One region of the Ureibacillus sp. FSL K6-0165 genome, then DNA from elsewhere that is predicted to be linked to it. Evidence: riboswitches for the same ligand, from Rfam matches in the RefSeq annotation. Region 1 holds a riboswitch; each other region holds the start of a gene.
What was found. A riboswitch is a leader RNA that binds a small molecule or an ion and turns the genes downstream of it on or off. The one in region 1 is predicted to bind thiamine pyrophosphate.

Region 1 (4,218 bases):
CCAATCCCTACATAATCTGCCCCTCCTTCGACAGCTTTCACCATTTCTTCTTTATTATGAACGGAAACACCAATTATTTTGTGTTGAAACTTTTCGCGAATTTCTTCTATCGGTGTATCATCTTGACCAACGTGAATGCCATCTGCGTCGATTTTTAATGCAAGATCCACATCATCATTCACAATAAAAGGAACTCCATATTGCTTACAAAGGGATCGACATGCTCTTGCAAATTGTTCTAATTCTTTTCCCATTAACGGTTCATTTCCTTTTTCCCTTAGTTGAAAAATCGTAATACCTGCTTTTAAAGCATCTTCTAGCACTGATAGCGGGGACTCATTATTACAATTTTCCGTACCCATTATGAAGTAAACAGCTAAATCCGTTCTATTCAACAATTTCCACCTCTACTTTAGCACCAAAACGGTGAGCAAAGTGATTTGTTGGGCCATGTCCACGTCCGATATTTAGTGGATTTTCAATTGCCATTTGAACAAATTTTTTCGCTTCGATAACGGACTCTTTTAACGAAAGCCCCTTACCTAAATTTGCTGTAATAGCTGCAGAAAAAGTACACCCTGTTCCATGGGTATGTTTCGTATCAATTCGTTTTGATTTTAATTGAAAGAAAGAGCCGTCTTGAAAAAAGACCGTATCAACAGCAGATGGACCTTCCAAATGTCCGCCTTTCATTACTACACAATTAACACCAAGTTGCAAAATCTTTGCTGCTGCTTGTTGAATGTCATCTGCTGTTTCAATTTTCATACCTGTGATTGTCTCAGCTTCTGGAATATTAGGCGTTAATACGGTTGCTATTGGCAATAATTCATTTTTCATCGCTTGTACGGCCTCTTCTTGCAATAACGCTTGCCCACCTTTTGCAATCATCACTGGATCAACGACTATTTGAATATTTTTATCTATTAAATTTTTTGCAATCGTTTTAATAATATCTGCAGAAAATAACATACCTGTTTTTAATGCTTTCACTTCAAAATCTTGTAAAACTGTATTCAATTGTTGTTCCACAAATTCAGACGTTGCAGGATAAATACCTTCTACGCCTAATGTATTTTGAGCAGTCAATGCGGTAATGACAGATGTACCAAAAACATTTAGCTCCTGAAATGTTTTTAAATCCGCTTGAATGCCAGCTCCCCCGCCGCTATCTGAACCAGCAATTGTCAAGACAATATTCACAGTTATTCACCTCTTGAAATTTGATGTAATCCATTTAATATTTCAACTTGGAAGGAACCAAGGTATTTTTCTTTCGAAGCATTTTCAGCGACTTTTTTATAGTCAGCTAATACATTTCGAATATTTTCAAGTTTTCCTCCATCCAACGTTAATGCTGCAGCACAAATAGCACTTAATAAACAACCTGTTCCTGTAACTTGAGTCATTAACTCATGGCCACCACTAACTGGATAGTGTTCTATACCGTCAGTCACGAAATCTTCTTTTCCAGATACAGCGACAATTGCACCATACTTTTGAGCAGTTTCCTTAGCAACAAGGGTAATATCCATTTCTCCTTCTCCACTATCAACTCCTTTTGCTTGCCAATTAATTCCCGCAATTGCTGCTAATTCTCCAGCATTACATCGGATTAAATCAAATTTAATCTCTTTTAATAAATTTTTTGTAATTTCTTTACGATATGTTGTAGCCCCCGCCCCGACAGGATCAAGCACGACAGGAATGTTTAGTTCATTTGCTTTTTTGCCAGCTAATATCATTGCTTCTACTGAATTTTTATTTAATGTACCAATATTAATTAATAATCCGTTTGCAATAGCGACCATGTCTTCTACATCCAATGGCTCATCTGACATAACTGGTGAAGCTCCAATTGCAAGCAAACCATTTGCAGTAAAATTCGTTACAACGGTATTTGTAATACAATGAATTAATGGATTTTTTTTTCTTATTTTGATTAAGCTCATATATATCCTCCTATAATTGTAAAAATTTATGTAAAGAAAAAAGCTCCTTTGCACGGCGCAAAAGAGCTTTGAAAATAGAACACAATCTTTCATTGCTCCCTACGGCAGTGCTAACTGCATCAGGTTCTAAGGGTTAGGTGATATCACCTTCTCAGGCACTTGGCCACCCCTGCAATTATCATATGAAATAAAAAAACTCTCCAAGTTTGGAGAGCAACAATACACATAATCATAATAAAATTCATACGATAAGGTATTTTGCTCCCTACGGCAGTACTAGCTGCATCAGGTTCTAAGGGTTAGGTGATATCACCTTCTCAGGCACTTAGGCCACCCCTGCAAAATTTAATAATTTTTTTGTTGTTATGAAAATTATAACACATTTTCATTTTATTTTTTCAAATAATTTAATAGAATTTAAAAAGATTGCTAGATAAAACAGCTAAATCACTTAAATTCTAGATTGAATGTCACAAGTTTTTCTCGATTAATCTAACTCTATTTTTCCTTCAATTATGGTATTATTCAATGCTTGAGTTGCTAATCGATCGACTTCTTCATTCCCTTTTCGCGAAACTAATTTAAATTCAGATTTGATTCCTAGTTGATTTAATTTTTCATCAATTTTATTCGCCCAATTTGTTAATTCTTTTTCATAAATAGGCCATTCTCCACTCATTTGATTAATAACAACCTGTGAATCACCAATGAATCGAACAGTTTGATGATGAACGCCTATCATTTCTAACTCTAGAATACTTCCGTATAAAGCCGCATATTCCGCTTCATTATTAGATTTTAAGCCAAGTTGCATTAAATTTTTTCTAGTTCGATAAGATTTTCCGTTTTGTTCAAAATATATGGCAAATCCTAAACCGGCTTTTTGACTTTCTAAATCATAACCACCATCAAAATACACTGTCACATTGGATGGCTCAGTTTCGATTTCCTTTAAATATTTTTTTATTTCTTTAACAGACCATGTACTGTCATATTGATCAATAAAGGTCATATGTTTTACTTTTCCGGTTTTCTTTAATTCTTCTGCAATCAATAGGGCTTGAACTGGCGGCATTTCATCTGATCGAAAAGTTGTTTCCAATCCTTTATGATGATACGTCCATTCAATGGTTATTTTCATGAATATAACCTCCCTGTTCCTGTTTACTTCAACAATTCGATATGTGCACTAATGTAGGCTTTGGTTTTTAATTTTTTTTATGAAATGTAATCGAACATAACGAAACTTCAATCGCTTAATTCGATTATACATGATACGAAAAGATGAGCGGATGTTTGAATAATCTTCAATGAAATCGAGAATGACATGTTCAATCATAATGAAGAACCATAATGTAAGGAAAAGAACAAGGATTACACCATCAAATAATTTTGTGACTATCAAGTAATATGAATAGAAGAAGTATTTAATCGTTATAAAGATGAAGCTAACTGTGATGATAACTATTGGAATATATCGAAACAACAAAGTTTTTTTTGTGAAAACCATAAGGAGAAAACTTACAATACAACAAATCAAGACAAATATTACAGTTAACATATTAATAATCATTCAATTCACCTCACTATGCAACTGGATGAAGGAAATTACCACTTTTTTAGTTATTTTTTCCTTTAATAACAAAAATATTCAATAACGTGAGGCATTTTTAAAACAGTAATCATAAAACGATTTATGAGCTTAATTAACACAAAAAGGAGCGATACCGCCCCTTTTTCTTTAACCATTTAAAATTCTAAAAATCAAACCATAAAATATTCAACATATTTATAAAGTGCTTTTCAATGTCAATCGTTCACATGGTTTGAGGAAATATCTTTAGGATATTTAATTGATAGTTATTTTAAAAATTTTCCTGTCATTCGTTGGTTGTATAGGTCGATTCGTATGACCGAAAACAACTCTAAACATTGTAATTTGTTCAATTGAAAATTCGATTGGCTCTTCAAATACAATCCAGTCAACCCCTTCTTTACAAGGAGGTGTCGTCAAAGAACCGGAATAGTAATACCCTTCCCTTACTTCAGGAATTAATTGTAATAAATTGAATGAATCCATTTCTTTTTCATTCATATTTTCATCTTGTATAAACTTCCATATTTCTTTAATTGCTTCGTTTTCTTCTCCAGATTTTATAAATACCGCTATTACAGCATGGTCGCCTTTTTCATTTTCGTGTACGAGATGTAATTCCATATCATAGTTTTGATTTTCGATTTGATGTTCACTTGGTAAATGGAAATG
Region 2 (4,218 bases), 920 kb from region 1:
GTCTCCTGCCTGGAATGCCTTGCCCTGTTTGCGGTAGTACGGTACACCGAATCGAACATACAGCATCAACTGAAACCGTTAATCAAACGGAATTGAAAAAACTGAAAGCAACATTAGATGAAGCTCAGCAAAAGAAATTTGCTGTTCAAGGGAAATTAGAATCGAAACGACATCAATTACAAGAAATAGAACAAAAATTAATGCAATATCATGCGCCATTAAAAGAATATCAAAAATATGTTCATCAATTACAAGATATAAATATTGCTATAAAAGAAAAAGAACGTCAAAAAGAAGTACTTACATTAAATAAAAAACAAATAAAAATTCTGCAAGATGAAAATGCACAATTAGTTCATTTTCGTAAGGAAATCGAACGTCAGTATCATGAAAAACATGAACAATACACGCAGAATAGTACGATTTTAGAGCAACAAAAAAAATTAATACCAGAAGAGATTAAAGACCTTTCCCAATTACAAGTTGCACTTCAACAAGCAATCAGCAATAAGCAACAATTAAAACAATCTTGGGAAACAGCCCAAAAGCAGTATCAGGAAGCTAACAAACAAGTTGTAATGAATGAAGAGGCATTTAAACAAATAACTGAACAAGTGAAACATATTCAAGTAAAATGTCAACAATCAAAGGAAAATTTCCATTCAGCTCTTCTACTAGCAAGGTTTACATCGACGGAAGATTTTCTACTTGCTAGACGTCCAGAACAGGAAATTGAAGCTTTACAAATGCAATATGATAATTATTCAAAGGAGCTTCATTTTTTACAAGTGCAAGTGAAAGAGGAAGCAGAAAAATTAAAAGATAAAGAAAAGGTCGATTTAACAGAAGCTGAAAAAGAATTGGAAGCGTTGCAGTTTAATTATGAAAAAGCATTAGATGAATTAAACTACTCGAAAGCTTGTGAAAAACATTGCATCGACTTTGCAGAGAAGCTTGAAAGACTTGCCAATAATATATTTCAAATGGAAGAAAAATCGAATCAAATCATAGAATTATATAATTTACTTCGTGGACACAACAGCAAAAAAATTTCCTTTGAACGCTATGTACAAATGGGGTATTTAGAGCTCATTACAGAAGCAAGCAATCTTCGTTTGAAAAATTTATCGAACGGTCAATATTATTTACAAGTTTCTGACCGATTGGAGTCCTACGGTAGGCAAAGTGGATTAGGATTAGATGTATATGATGCATACACTGGACAAGCAAGAGATGTAAAAACTTTATCTGGCGGAGAGAAATTTAATGCTTCGTTAAGTTTAGCACTAGGAATGGCGGATGTGATTCAAAGCTTCCAAGGAAATGTTCAAATCGAAACAATGTTTATTGATGAAGGTTTTGGCTCCCTTGATGAAGAATCGTTGATGAAAGCAATTGATACGCTCATTGAACTACAAAAATCCGGCCGAATGATAGGGGTTATTTCTCATGTGGAGGAATTAAAATCGGCAATGCCTGCTATATTACAAGTAGAAAAATTAAAAGAGGGCTATAGTAAAACATCCATTATATTAAAGTAAATAATGAGGTTGCAATCTTCATATAATTTGATAAAATGACATTGTTCCCAATAGAATATAAGATTTGTACCACAAGGGGTGCTGATGAAGTCAGCTGAGAGTGTGCCGGATGCACTAACCCTTAGAACCTGTAAGTTAGTACTTGCGTAGGGATGTGGATAGAAACCGAAACAAAGACGTCTCGGCTCTGTCCGGACGTTTTTTTATTTTGTAGTTTTCTATCCTTCTCTCAAGTTCTATAAACGAAGAGAAAGGAGATAATTGAATGAGAAACCAAAAATTATTATGGATGGTTGAAATTGCGATTTTTGCTGCAATTGGTTATGTGTTAGACCAATTGAAATTTTCTATTTGGGCGCAGGGTGGATCCGTTAGTTTAGTTATGCTGCCTATTATTTTAATCGCTATTCGTTGGGGACTATCTGCAGGACTTATGACTGGATTGATTGTAGGATTATTGAACATGACAATTAATCCTTATATTGTCCATTGGGCTCAAGCATTGCTTGATTATGTTTTTGCATTTACTTTCGTAGGATTTGCGGCAATTGTTCGTAAACAAGTGTTAGATGGAGTATCAGGAAATCGTAAAAATAAAATTGCATTATTTGTTATCATCGGAACAATTATTGGCGGTTTGTTGCGCTTTATTTGTCATACACTTGCAGGAGCTATTTTCTTCAAAGAATATGCAGGCGATCAAAATGCCTGGATTTATTCTATCGGGTATAATGGTTCATATATGGTTCCGGCTATTATTTTAACTGCAGTTGCAGCGGTGCTCATCTTTACTGCAAGCCCAAGATTGATAAAAAAAGAAAATTGATTACAATTGAGTTAATTTCATAATTCTCACCCCTTGATTTTCAAGGGATTCAAGACAATAAAAAATGGGTACCTCCCCAAATTTCGTTATAATGGTAAGTAACCAAACAAACCATACGAAAGAGGTGAGTACCCTATGACTATTGTAAAACAAATTTCTCTTTTTGACATCCATCAATTATTAGAAATGGAAAGTTCCCATCGTTATGATGCCATTTTTAGTGTGATTGACATTCAACCTATTTTTCAATTGTTTTCTAAAAAGACATTGAAAGGTGCACCACGTGAATTGAATTATGGTGCAATGATTCAATCGCTGATTATTCGTATTGTCGAACGAATTCCAACAATGAAGGATTTAGTCAAACGTTTGGTCCATGATCCTTTATTTCGTTTCGACTGTGGATTCCTTGTGTCTGATGTCGTACCATCTGAAAGCTCTTATTCACGCATGATTCAAGTCATTAGTGAATCAGATGTGCTAGATAAAATGAACGATACACTCATCAAAACAGCGATGTTGGAAGGCTTTCTAAATGATGAACATGTCGCCATCGATGCGAGTCACTTTGAAGCTCGTGATGCTTTCACACCATCAGAAAAGAAAGCACCTAAAACTCCTAAAAAACGTGGTCGTAAAACTAAAGCTGAACGAGCTGTTTGGTTAGCCGAACAAGTAGAGAAAAAAGGAAATCAATCAACCTATGAAAAAGAACTGAAAGAACAGCTGGATATCCCATTAGAAACCCTTTGGAAGGATGTACCGATTGAGCCAAAATGGGGTGTGAAAAAGAATAGTAAAGGAAAAAATACATTCTGGTTTGGTTATAAAGCACATTTAGCTGTTTCGACGAAAAGTCAATATATCATCACTCGTTTGATGTCCTCAGGTAATTTAAGTGATTGTAAAGCTGCGATTCCATTATTGAAAAAACTTCATCACTTAGGAAACGGTCAATTTACAATAGCTATATTTGATGCTGGTTATGATGTTGAACCTATTTACCGTCAAGCCGTATCACAGTCCATGCGAGTCGTGATTCCTTACAACGTTCGCCGAGAAGGAGAATATATAGGATTCGATGAACATTTTCGTCCAACCTGTGTGCGTGAACATAGTTACCAATATGACAGCTTTGACGCTAAGTACAATACATTAAAATTCACACGTCCAAAGGAATGTGCAACTTGCCCATTACGAGAAGACACCCTTTGCCAAAAAGTTTTCAAAATCAAATGTGATATAGATATCCGTAAATTTACCTATCCAGCACGTGGGACAGAACGATGGAAACAGCTTTATCAAGAACGTACAGCAGTCGAACGCGTTAACGCTTATTTAAAGGAATACTTTCAATTAAACAATGTCCGTCATCGTACAGGAAAGAAAGCAAAAATGCATTTCAATCTGGTGACGTTAATTTATAATACCTGCAAACTAGCAGTTGATCGAATCAATGCTTTATTACAGCAACAAAACCAAGTTGCATAATTAAAAAAAAAAAACGAAGTTTTTAGTATAGGGGTACTCTATACTTCAGAAAAACTATGATTTATGAAATTGATTCAATTGTGAATTAAAATAAAAAGCGAATTGGGAGACAATATTGTTTTCCTAATTCGCTTTTTTATGGATAAATTTTTATACGTTTATCTAATTTTACCTACAATCCATTTCCCAAAAGGTAAATACGAAATGCATTTTGAAATGGTAATGGCAACGATTAGCGTTGATATCATCATTGCTAAAATTGCTAGATAACCATTGTTGAAAAATGATACAAAGTACTTTGCGGTTAATGATAATATGTTCCAATGAATTAAATAAATCATAAATGCATATTTGCTAATG
Region 3 (4,218 bases), 1.3 Mb from region 1:
GCAGGCGAATGCTTCCATTCTCAGATGAAAGCAGGCCAGCAGCAAGCTTTAATAAGGTCGTTTTTCCGCAGCCACTTTTTCCAAGCAGACAATGAAACTCTCCTTTATTGATTTCCCAGCTAATCCCACGTAAAATTTGATTTTTTCCTTGTTCGTAACTGTACGTTACATCCTCCATTACCAAAAAACTCATATTAAAAACCTCCTAATCAACATAAGGAGCAAATTGTTCACTATCCACTATTGCCGATGATTCGATGTCTACCATTTGAATTAAATCCATTAGATTGAAGCGTCCATCATGATGCCAACCTGCTTCAGGGGAAGTCATTTTTCCTAGTGCTGTGATTCGTGTTACGCCAACGTTAGCCAACAACTCTGCCCAGTGGAAAAGTTCTTTAGGGGTTGCGGCCATACCAATCGTTTGAAGAAATGAGCGGTATGGCTTGATGTATGGCAGAATGTCTTCTAATTTTTCAAAAGAAATAACCCGAATAACTCGATTCAACGGGCTTGCCGTAAAAACTTTTTCCTCTTCTTCAAAAACAACCGTCCATTGATGTGTGGAAGTTCCAAGCACTTCTTTTCCTGTTTCTGTAAAAGTGCTCATTTCTTCCTTTTGCCGCCATGAAGCAAGGGCAACTGATTCTTCCATGGAAAGCTTACGCCTTGGATAACGCTTTTCGAAGTTTTCTAGCTCCCCCGCAATCAAGCGGGCAAATTCCACTGGCGATACTTTTCCGCCTTTTTGCACATAAAATAAGTGCGGTGAGTAACAACCTTGCTGATCGTAACGAATGACATCAAGTGCGGCTTGATGAGCAATTCGCCATGCTTTGTGCGCATCTAAGGCAGATTTTGAAATGATGCCAAAGCTTACTTTATGACCAAAAGGTAAAAAGCGAGTAGTAATGGGAACTTGTTTTTTTAAAGCTTGCAGCGTTTCGTTGTTACCGTATCCGATAACGAGATTCGACTTTTCAAATATCATCTTCTCTCGCTTTTCATCGCCGCCTTTCCACCACACAACTGCAAAGCAATTGGCAAGACTCGGCTCGGCCTCTGCTAAGGCTTTTGCAAACCAGCCGGCAAAAAGAGGTTCAGAACTTGAAACTTTTCCGATATTTCCTGCTTTTACTAGCAGACCAGATACGAAACTCCAAATAGGCAGTGCTGGAACATTCCCTGCCCATACATGGGTAATGAGTTCTGGTCCAATTGCTTTTGAAAAACCACCTTTTGCGCGCGGCTGAAAATGATCTAATAATAATGGATTTCCTAAATCTTCTACTAGGAAACGCTGGAGTTCGTGCTTGCGAAATGTTTTTAAAAAAGATGTAAGACCAAGGCGAATTACCTCCTCATCATAGCCGGTGACAATCGGAAGCAACTTTTCCGCCTGCTGTCGATAAGATGAACTGCGGTCCAAAAATTGTTCCGTTACATAACCGATGATGTCCACTACTGTTGATACCGACAGTGATTTTAAGATTTCCGCACTTTCTCTTTTCACCGTGTCAATGACCCTCTGCATTTGCTCTAATGTAAGGAGAGGCAGTTCCACTTCTAAATCCTGAAACTTCAGGATTTTCTTATCAAATTTCGTTTCTGCGATATTTGGAATATATCCAGCTGTTATTCTCATTTTGCTGTTCCTTTCGCCAATTGAATAAACTCTTCTACCGCTAGCGAGCATCCCCTTGCCTCGGCACCTTGAACTCTACCGAACAGATAAAATCCTTCATCAACCGCCATTCCTACATCTTCAGTAGCAACCGCCATTACGGAATTAAAGTTCGCTAAATCATAATGAACTAAAACACCACGTTCTCCTTCTGGAACCTCTTCACCTGTTAACGGATTGATGACTCTCGTACGAATCCAACTAGGTCCAGTTTTTATAGATGGAACGACCTCATTGCCATCATCATAAAATTGCGTGCTTAGCTCTGTTATGCCGTACATATTAATACAATTGCTTCTATCTACACCGAAATATCTTTCAAGCAACTGATAAAATTCATTTAAATCCAATTCCTTTGATTTATTTTTATAACCACCAGTATCAAGAATTTTGCTTCCCTTCGGCAGATTAAACGTTTTTCCTAAACGCTCCAATTCCTCAAACAAATGAACAAAACTGAAACTTGCTCCGAGCAAAGCAAATGGTTCTCCTGTTTTTTCGGCATGTTCCAACTCACTGATGATTTTTTGAATATGTACGCCGTTCTCTTTTAATAAATAGCAGCTGTCCTCTGTGCCAAACTCTTTCATGACAAGAGCTAAATAATGGGCTAAGGATGAGTGCGGCATTTTCTCTTCAGTTGGAAACAAAATTCCCATGCGGATGCGATTTGTTTCTTTCATAAACCGTTCTTTAAAGTTGATAATCATGGAAAGTTCTCTGATTTCGAGAGTGGAATGAAAGTGTTTGCCTTGTTTTCCTTGGGTTGTTCCGCTTGTCATAAAGACTCTAACCGCTGCCTCTGGATCTGAACATGTCAATGGAACCTCTTTAAAGGCACTCATCGGCACATAAGGAATGTCTCGCCAATTTTTCACAAGCCGCGGTGTCTTTCCTTTTTGGCGGCAAAATGTTTGATAGGGGAGATTATGTTTGTATTGATAATTAAAAATATGTAAAGCCAAGCTATTAAACTCTTCTTCTGAAGCTTGATTCTTTTTGATAAATTGAGAAAGTTCCTCTATGATTTCTCGTTGCTGAGTCATCGGTTTTCACCCTTTCCGCAAAATAAAATGCACTCTGCCTAAGCAAAGTGCATAATTCGACTTACTACACTCCCTGCGCTGGCATTACCCAAATCAGGTTCAAACGGTCAACGACGGATTAGTCGTACTCTCAGCCTGCTTCCGCAAGCCCCCGGTTAATATATTCAATTTCAATATAAAGTCTACTTATTCTTATGAAAGATTGCAAATTCTTTTGAATTATCACCCTAAAATTATGTAGATATTCAATTATTTTTTGTTGCAAATGCAACAAAGTTTGATTAAAATGAATTAAAAATATTGCATTTGCAATAAAAATGAAGGAGTTCATTATGAAAGAAGTTCTTCGTGAAATTGGGATGATAGCACGAGCACTAGATTCAATCAGTAATATCGAGTTTAAAGAATATGACTTAACAAAAGGTCAGTATTTGTACCTTGTACGAATATGTGAGAACCCAGGAATTATTCAAGAAAAGTTGGCTGAAATGATCAAAGTGGATCGGACAACTGCATCACGCGCAATAAAAAAACTAGAAATGAACGGATTTGTTGAAAAGCGAGAGGATCCACAAAATAAAAAAATTAAGAAACTCTATGCGACCGAGAAAGGCAATAATGTTTATCCGTTTTTAATAAGAGAACATGATCATTCTAACGCTGTAGCTTTACAAGGATTATCTGAAGTAGAAGTGGAAACATTATTCAATCTTTTGCAGCGGGTAAGAAAAAATGTTGAAAAAGATTGGGAATACGTTAAGAAGGGAAACAAACGAAATTATTGATATGAGGAGAGATGTTCACTATGACAATCAAAATAAAAACATGTACCCTTGAAGATTTGCACACATTACAAGAAGTGGGCATTGAAACGTTTTATTACACATTTAAAGATCAAAATTCACCTGAAAATATGAAAGTATATTTAGAAAAGGCATTTAATATAAAACAATTAGAGAAAGAGCTATCCAATATTCATTCACAATTTTTCTTTGTCTATTACCAAAATGAATTGGCGGGTTACTTAAAAGTCAATAGTGATGATGCTCAGACGGAAAAAATGGGCGATGAATTCCTTGAAATTGAAAGAATTTATATTCGAGAGAAATTTCAGAAGCATGGACTTGGTAAATCCTTGCTAAATAAAGCGATTGAAGTTGCAAAGGAATGGAATAAAAAGAAAATTTGGCTTGGGGTTTGGGAAAAGAACGAAAATGCAATTGGTTTTTATAAGAAAATGGGATTTGTTCAAAAAGGATCTCACTGTTTTCATATGGGCGATGAAGAACAGACTGACTTGATTATGATCAAAACATTGGAAGGTTGATTAACATGTACATACCGAAATATTTTAGGGTGACGGATATAGACGAAATTATTGATTTTATTCAGAAAAACTCCTTCGGCACGATTGTTTCGACATTTGAAAATAAACCAATTGCTACTCATTTACCGTTGGAGTTGCGAAAGCAAGGGGATGATTATTAT
Region 4 (4,218 bases), 1.7 Mb from region 1:
TTTGCAGATTATTATATCCTTCGTAAAAGAAGAGTGAATGTTAAAGATTTATATGAAGTAGATGGTCAATATCGTTATGCTAACGGAATTAACTGGGCAGGAATGCTTGCATGGATTATTGGGGGAATTATTGCCAATTTATTACCGACCTATTCTTCAATTGTAGGATTGGTAGCAGGTGCGGTTATTTATTATATTCTTGCAAAATATTGGTGGTTTAAAAAATATCCTCAAGCTGAAATAGTAGATCCAGATGATTCCAAATATTTAGGAATTACAGCTGGTAGGGACTGGATGATTGATGGTACAGAGACGGATGTAGAAGTGATCTTTGGAGAGCTAGAGGTGGAGGCAACCGAGCAAGTCATCCCATCGAAAAACATAGAATGAGGTGATTTGATGTCTGAAGAATATAAGGAGTTTCTTAAAGAAAAAGAAATTATTGAAAAGTATTTAGAAAAGGGATTAAAAATAGAAAAAATTTACGAAAACTTAGATGGTACAGTTGTAAAATTTTCAAATAGTGATGAAGAAATAATACTTACAACTCCAAATGCTAGAAAATTAATAGTTACAAAGTTGATACATGCTTGATTCTTTCGTGCTTAACATGTGTTGTTAAGCACTTTTTTATTTGCATAAAACTCTCCTACATAAAGGAAATTGGTATGTAAAATAATGGACTTTATTGTCATAGGAAAATCACTCATGGTTTAAAAAATTCGGGATATTCTAATGAAGAAAGGAGGATTCGTTTTGGTTCGAAAAATATTTCTCCCCTTATGTTTGGCGATTGTATGCTTTTATATATTTCCGACTTACGTAAATGCAAAAGAAACGAAGGAAAATGTTTATCAGGAAAGAATGAATTTGTACAAAAGCTACGAAACGCCATTTGTCCCATGGTATCGTTTGGCGGCGGTCGATCAATATGAAAGAAATATCCAAGAAGTACGGAAGGATATTCCGAAGCGTGAGAGTATCATCGCGATTCAGTTTTCTCCTGAATTTTGGGTTGGAGAATTGAATCCAAATGAGGAAGATACTTCACCTTTTTCAATTGGATATTTTGGGGGGAAAGGTCTTGATGGAAACGGAGATGGCAAGGCAGATCGAAATCATGACCAAGATATTCTTTATACAATGGCAACGTATTTAAGCGAATTTGGCCCGTCAGAAGAGGATTTTAAAACTGCCTTATGGGAGTATTACAAAGATGAAAAAATTATCAATCAAATTATAACCATTCAAATACTTTATAAACATTTCAATTCTATTGAGTTAGACAAGCATATTTTTCCCCTCCCAGTTCGAGGCTATAATTACAGCTATAAAGGAACTTGGGGTGCTAGCAGGGGATGGGGCGGAAGACGTATACATGAAGGAACGGATATTTTTGCAGGCTATGGCACGCCTGTTCTGTCAACTTCTTATGGTGTTGTAGAAGTGATGGGATGGAATCAATTTGGCGGTTGGCGAGTTGGCATTCGGGATAATCATAATACGTATCATTATTACGCACATTTAGCATATTTCAATAAAGATTTGAAAGTTGGAGATATTGTAGAACCGGGAACAATTCTTGGCGCCGTAGGAAGTTCTGGATATGGTAAAGAAGGAACGAGTGGAAAATTCCCTCCACATTTACATTACGGAATGTATAAATTTAATGGCCGTACAGAATGGGCATTTGACCCATATCCACACCTTTTGCAATGGGAAAAACAAACAAAGAAGGGACAAAAATAACAAGAGTTGCTTTAGCGAAAAATCGCTAGAGCAACTTTATTTTATGGTAGAAGCCGCAAACATTTTTAGCTAAAAGTATTTGAAGAATATCCAGTCTGCTAAAAAAGATTATGCTTTTCAATGAGACACTGGGAAGTAGAAAGTTATATATAGTTGGAATAAAATACCAAAATTTATATTCATTTTAACTTATTGAAAATTTTATGAGTTCATGTAACAATGATTGTAATTTAATAAAGCATTATAAATCACTAGGGGTGCTAATTCATTTTAGCTGAGAGAGGCATTGCCTCAACCCTTTGAACCTGCACTAGGTAATGCTAGCGAAGGGAAGTGGTTGTTGGGACTCGTATTATCTATTTTTATATCTTTTTGCATTCATTTCGAGTTTTAAGCCACTTCAATTTGAAGTGGCTTTTTTTAATGGTGAATTGAAAGGGAGGGAGAAATGATGAAATTTACTGACCGACTCTTTGAAAAGTATTGGTCAACTTGGAGAAAAAACCATGAACATCCGTTTGTGAAAGAGTTAGGTGCAGGCACATTGGACCCTGACAAATTCCGTTTTTATATGATTCAAGACTATTTATACTTAATCGATTATTCCAAATTGTTTGCTTTAGGTGCGGTGAAAGCGCCAAATCTTGAAGTGATGACGGTGTTTGCCAACCTGCTTTATTACACAATGAATGGAGAAATGGCGTTGCACAGAAAATATGCGAGTCGTTTTGGCATAACGGAAAAAGAGCTGGAAGAGGCAAAACCGTCTCCGGTAACGCTTGCATATACGCACTATATGTTAGCTGTTGCACAAAATGGTTCTATCGCTGAACTTGCAGCTGCTCATTTAGCTTGTGCATGGAGCTACTGGGAAATTGGATGTGAACTTGCTGAAATCGAGGGTGCTAAAGAACACGGATTATATGGAGACTGGGTAAAAATGTACAGTTCCGAAGAGTTTGGCCAATCAGCGCAATGGAATCTCGATTTGCTTAATCAATTGGCAGAAGGAAAACCGGAATCTGAACTTTTACGACTAGAAGAAATCTTCTTAAATACAACACGATTTGAATACATGTTTTGGGACATGGCATACAACAGGCAAATGTGGCCGACTGATGAAAAAGTCAATGCATGAAAGGAAGTCAATGTATTGGAACTGCATGCCATAACTGATGGAAAAAAATCAATTAAAGAGCTGAAAGAGATTATTACATCCATTGCCGATGTTGTTGATTACATTCATATACGCGAGAAAAGTAAAGTGCCCGCAGAAATCGTTGCGCTAGTAGAAGAACTTATTTATGCAGGGGTGGAGAAAGAAAGGCTTGTTATTAACGACAGGCTTGATATAGCCCTACTTACGGGTATACGGAACGTACATCTTCCAGCAAACAGTCTTCCGGCAGCAAAAGTAAAAACGGCGTACCCATATATGAGAGTTGGGGTTAGTGTGCATTCCGTTGAGGAAGCAAAAACTGCTGAAGAAGCGAGGGCAGATTATTGTCTTTTCGGTCATGTATTTGAAACGGACAGCAAAAAAGGATTGGCAGGTAGAGGAACGAATGCCCTAGGTAAAATCGTTGAACAATTGCAGATTCCCGTGATAGCGATTGGTGGAATTACGCCAGACAACGTTGAACAAGTGCTGGAGAAAAAAGTGCATGGCATTGCGGTGATGTCTACCATTTTCTCATCGAGTCAACCAAAGGAAGCCGCAATCCATTTAAAAAATATTGTTCAAAAAGGGGGATGAAGTTGCATCTTTACATTAATGGCCGAAAAACAGAAGTGCAAAGTAGTATTCAAAGTGTTGAAGATTTGTTGAAGTTTTATAAATTACAAGATCGCATAGTCGTGGTTGAACAGAATGGCGAAATTGTATTGAAAGAACAGTACAGCAAGCAGCTAGTGAATGATGGCGACAAAATTGAAATTGTTCATTTTGTTGGAGGGGGATAAACATGTTAAAAATTGCAGATAAAGTTTTTCAATCAAGATTGTTGTTAGGTACAGGGAAATTTCCGAATTTTGAGATTCAAAAGGAAGCGGTAGAAGCATCTGGAGCAGAGATTTTAACTTTTGCGGTCAGAAGAATGAATATTTATGAACCATCCCAACCGAACTTTTTAGAAATGTTGGATCTTTCCAAATACACGCTTTTACCGAATACGGCAGGAGCCAAAACAGCGGAAGAAGCAGTGAGAATTGCGAAACTCGCAAAAGCTTCAGGGTTATGTGACATGGTGAAAGTCGAAGTCATTGGGGATGATAAAACTCTTCTCCCTGATCCTATTGAAACATTAAGAGCATCAGAAATGTTATTAGAAGAAGGATTTATTGTCCTTCCTTACACTTCTGATGATGTAGTGTTAGCGAAGAAGCTGGAGGAATTGGGAGTTCATGCTATCATGCCAGGAGCTTCTCCTATTGGTTCTGGACAGGGTATTATCAATCCATTAAATCTTT

Region 2: it holds a riboswitch for thiamine pyrophosphate, as region 1 does, so the genes downstream of both, thiT (energy-coupled thiamine transporter ThiT) here and thiM (hydroxyethylthiazole kinase) in region 1, are expected to answer to the same signal.
Region 3: it holds a riboswitch for thiamine pyrophosphate, as region 1 does, so the genes downstream of both, NST00_RS04040 (LuxE/PaaK family acyltransferase) here and thiM (hydroxyethylthiazole kinase) in region 1, are expected to answer to the same signal.
Region 4: it holds a riboswitch for thiamine pyrophosphate, as region 1 does, so the genes downstream of both, tenA (thiaminase II) here and thiM (hydroxyethylthiazole kinase) in region 1, are expected to answer to the same signal.

Annotation. Positions count from the first base shown of each region.
Region 1 covers NZ_JBBOQS010000001.1:2,125,031-2,129,248, forward strand. The annotation lists gene thiE (thiamine phosphate synthase) at 1-395, opposite strand, end outside; gene thiD (bifunctional hydroxymethylpyrimidine kinase/phosphomethylpyrimidine kinase) at 388-1,203, opposite strand; gene thiM (hydroxyethylthiazole kinase) at 1,206-1,952, opposite strand; TPP riboswitch at 2,032-2,133, opposite strand; TPP riboswitch at 2,198-2,300, opposite strand; gene NST00_RS10560 (reverse transcriptase-like protein) at 2,440-3,093, opposite strand; gene NST00_RS10565 (carbonic anhydrase) at 3,802-4,218, opposite strand, start outside.
Region 2 covers NZ_JBBOQS010000001.1:1,205,446-1,209,663, forward strand. The annotation lists gene NST00_RS05910 (AAA family ATPase) at 1-1,541, shown strand, start outside; TPP riboswitch at 1,606-1,711, shown strand; gene thiT (energy-coupled thiamine transporter ThiT) at 1,807-2,367, shown strand; gene NST00_RS05920 (transposase) at 2,503-3,858, shown strand; gene NST00_RS05925 (acyltransferase family protein) at 4,017-4,218, opposite strand, start outside.
Region 3 covers NZ_JBBOQS010000001.1:809,947-814,164, forward strand. The annotation lists gene NST00_RS04030 (ABC transporter ATP-binding protein) at 1-193, opposite strand, end outside; gene NST00_RS04035 (acyl-CoA reductase) at 206-1,645, opposite strand; gene NST00_RS04040 (LuxE/PaaK family acyltransferase) at 1,642-2,730, opposite strand; TPP riboswitch at 2,784-2,895, opposite strand; gene NST00_RS04045 (MarR family winged helix-turn-helix transcriptional regulator) at 3,063-3,515, shown strand; gene NST00_RS04050 (GNAT family N-acetyltransferase) at 3,536-4,057, shown strand; gene NST00_RS04055 (FMN-binding negative transcriptional regulator) at 4,063-4,218, shown strand, end outside.
Region 4 covers NZ_JBBOQS010000001.1:408,148-412,365, reverse strand. The annotation lists gene NST00_RS02080 (NCS1 family transporter) at 1-390, shown strand, start outside; gene NST00_RS02075 (hypothetical protein) at 400-594, shown strand; gene NST00_RS02070 (M23 family metallopeptidase) at 757-1,749, shown strand; TPP riboswitch at 1,993-2,098, shown strand; gene tenA (thiaminase II) at 2,201-2,887, shown strand; gene tenI (thiazole tautomerase TenI) at 2,903-3,505, shown strand; gene thiS (sulfur carrier protein ThiS) at 3,502-3,711, shown strand; gene NST00_RS02050 (thiazole synthase) at 3,714-4,218, shown strand, end outside.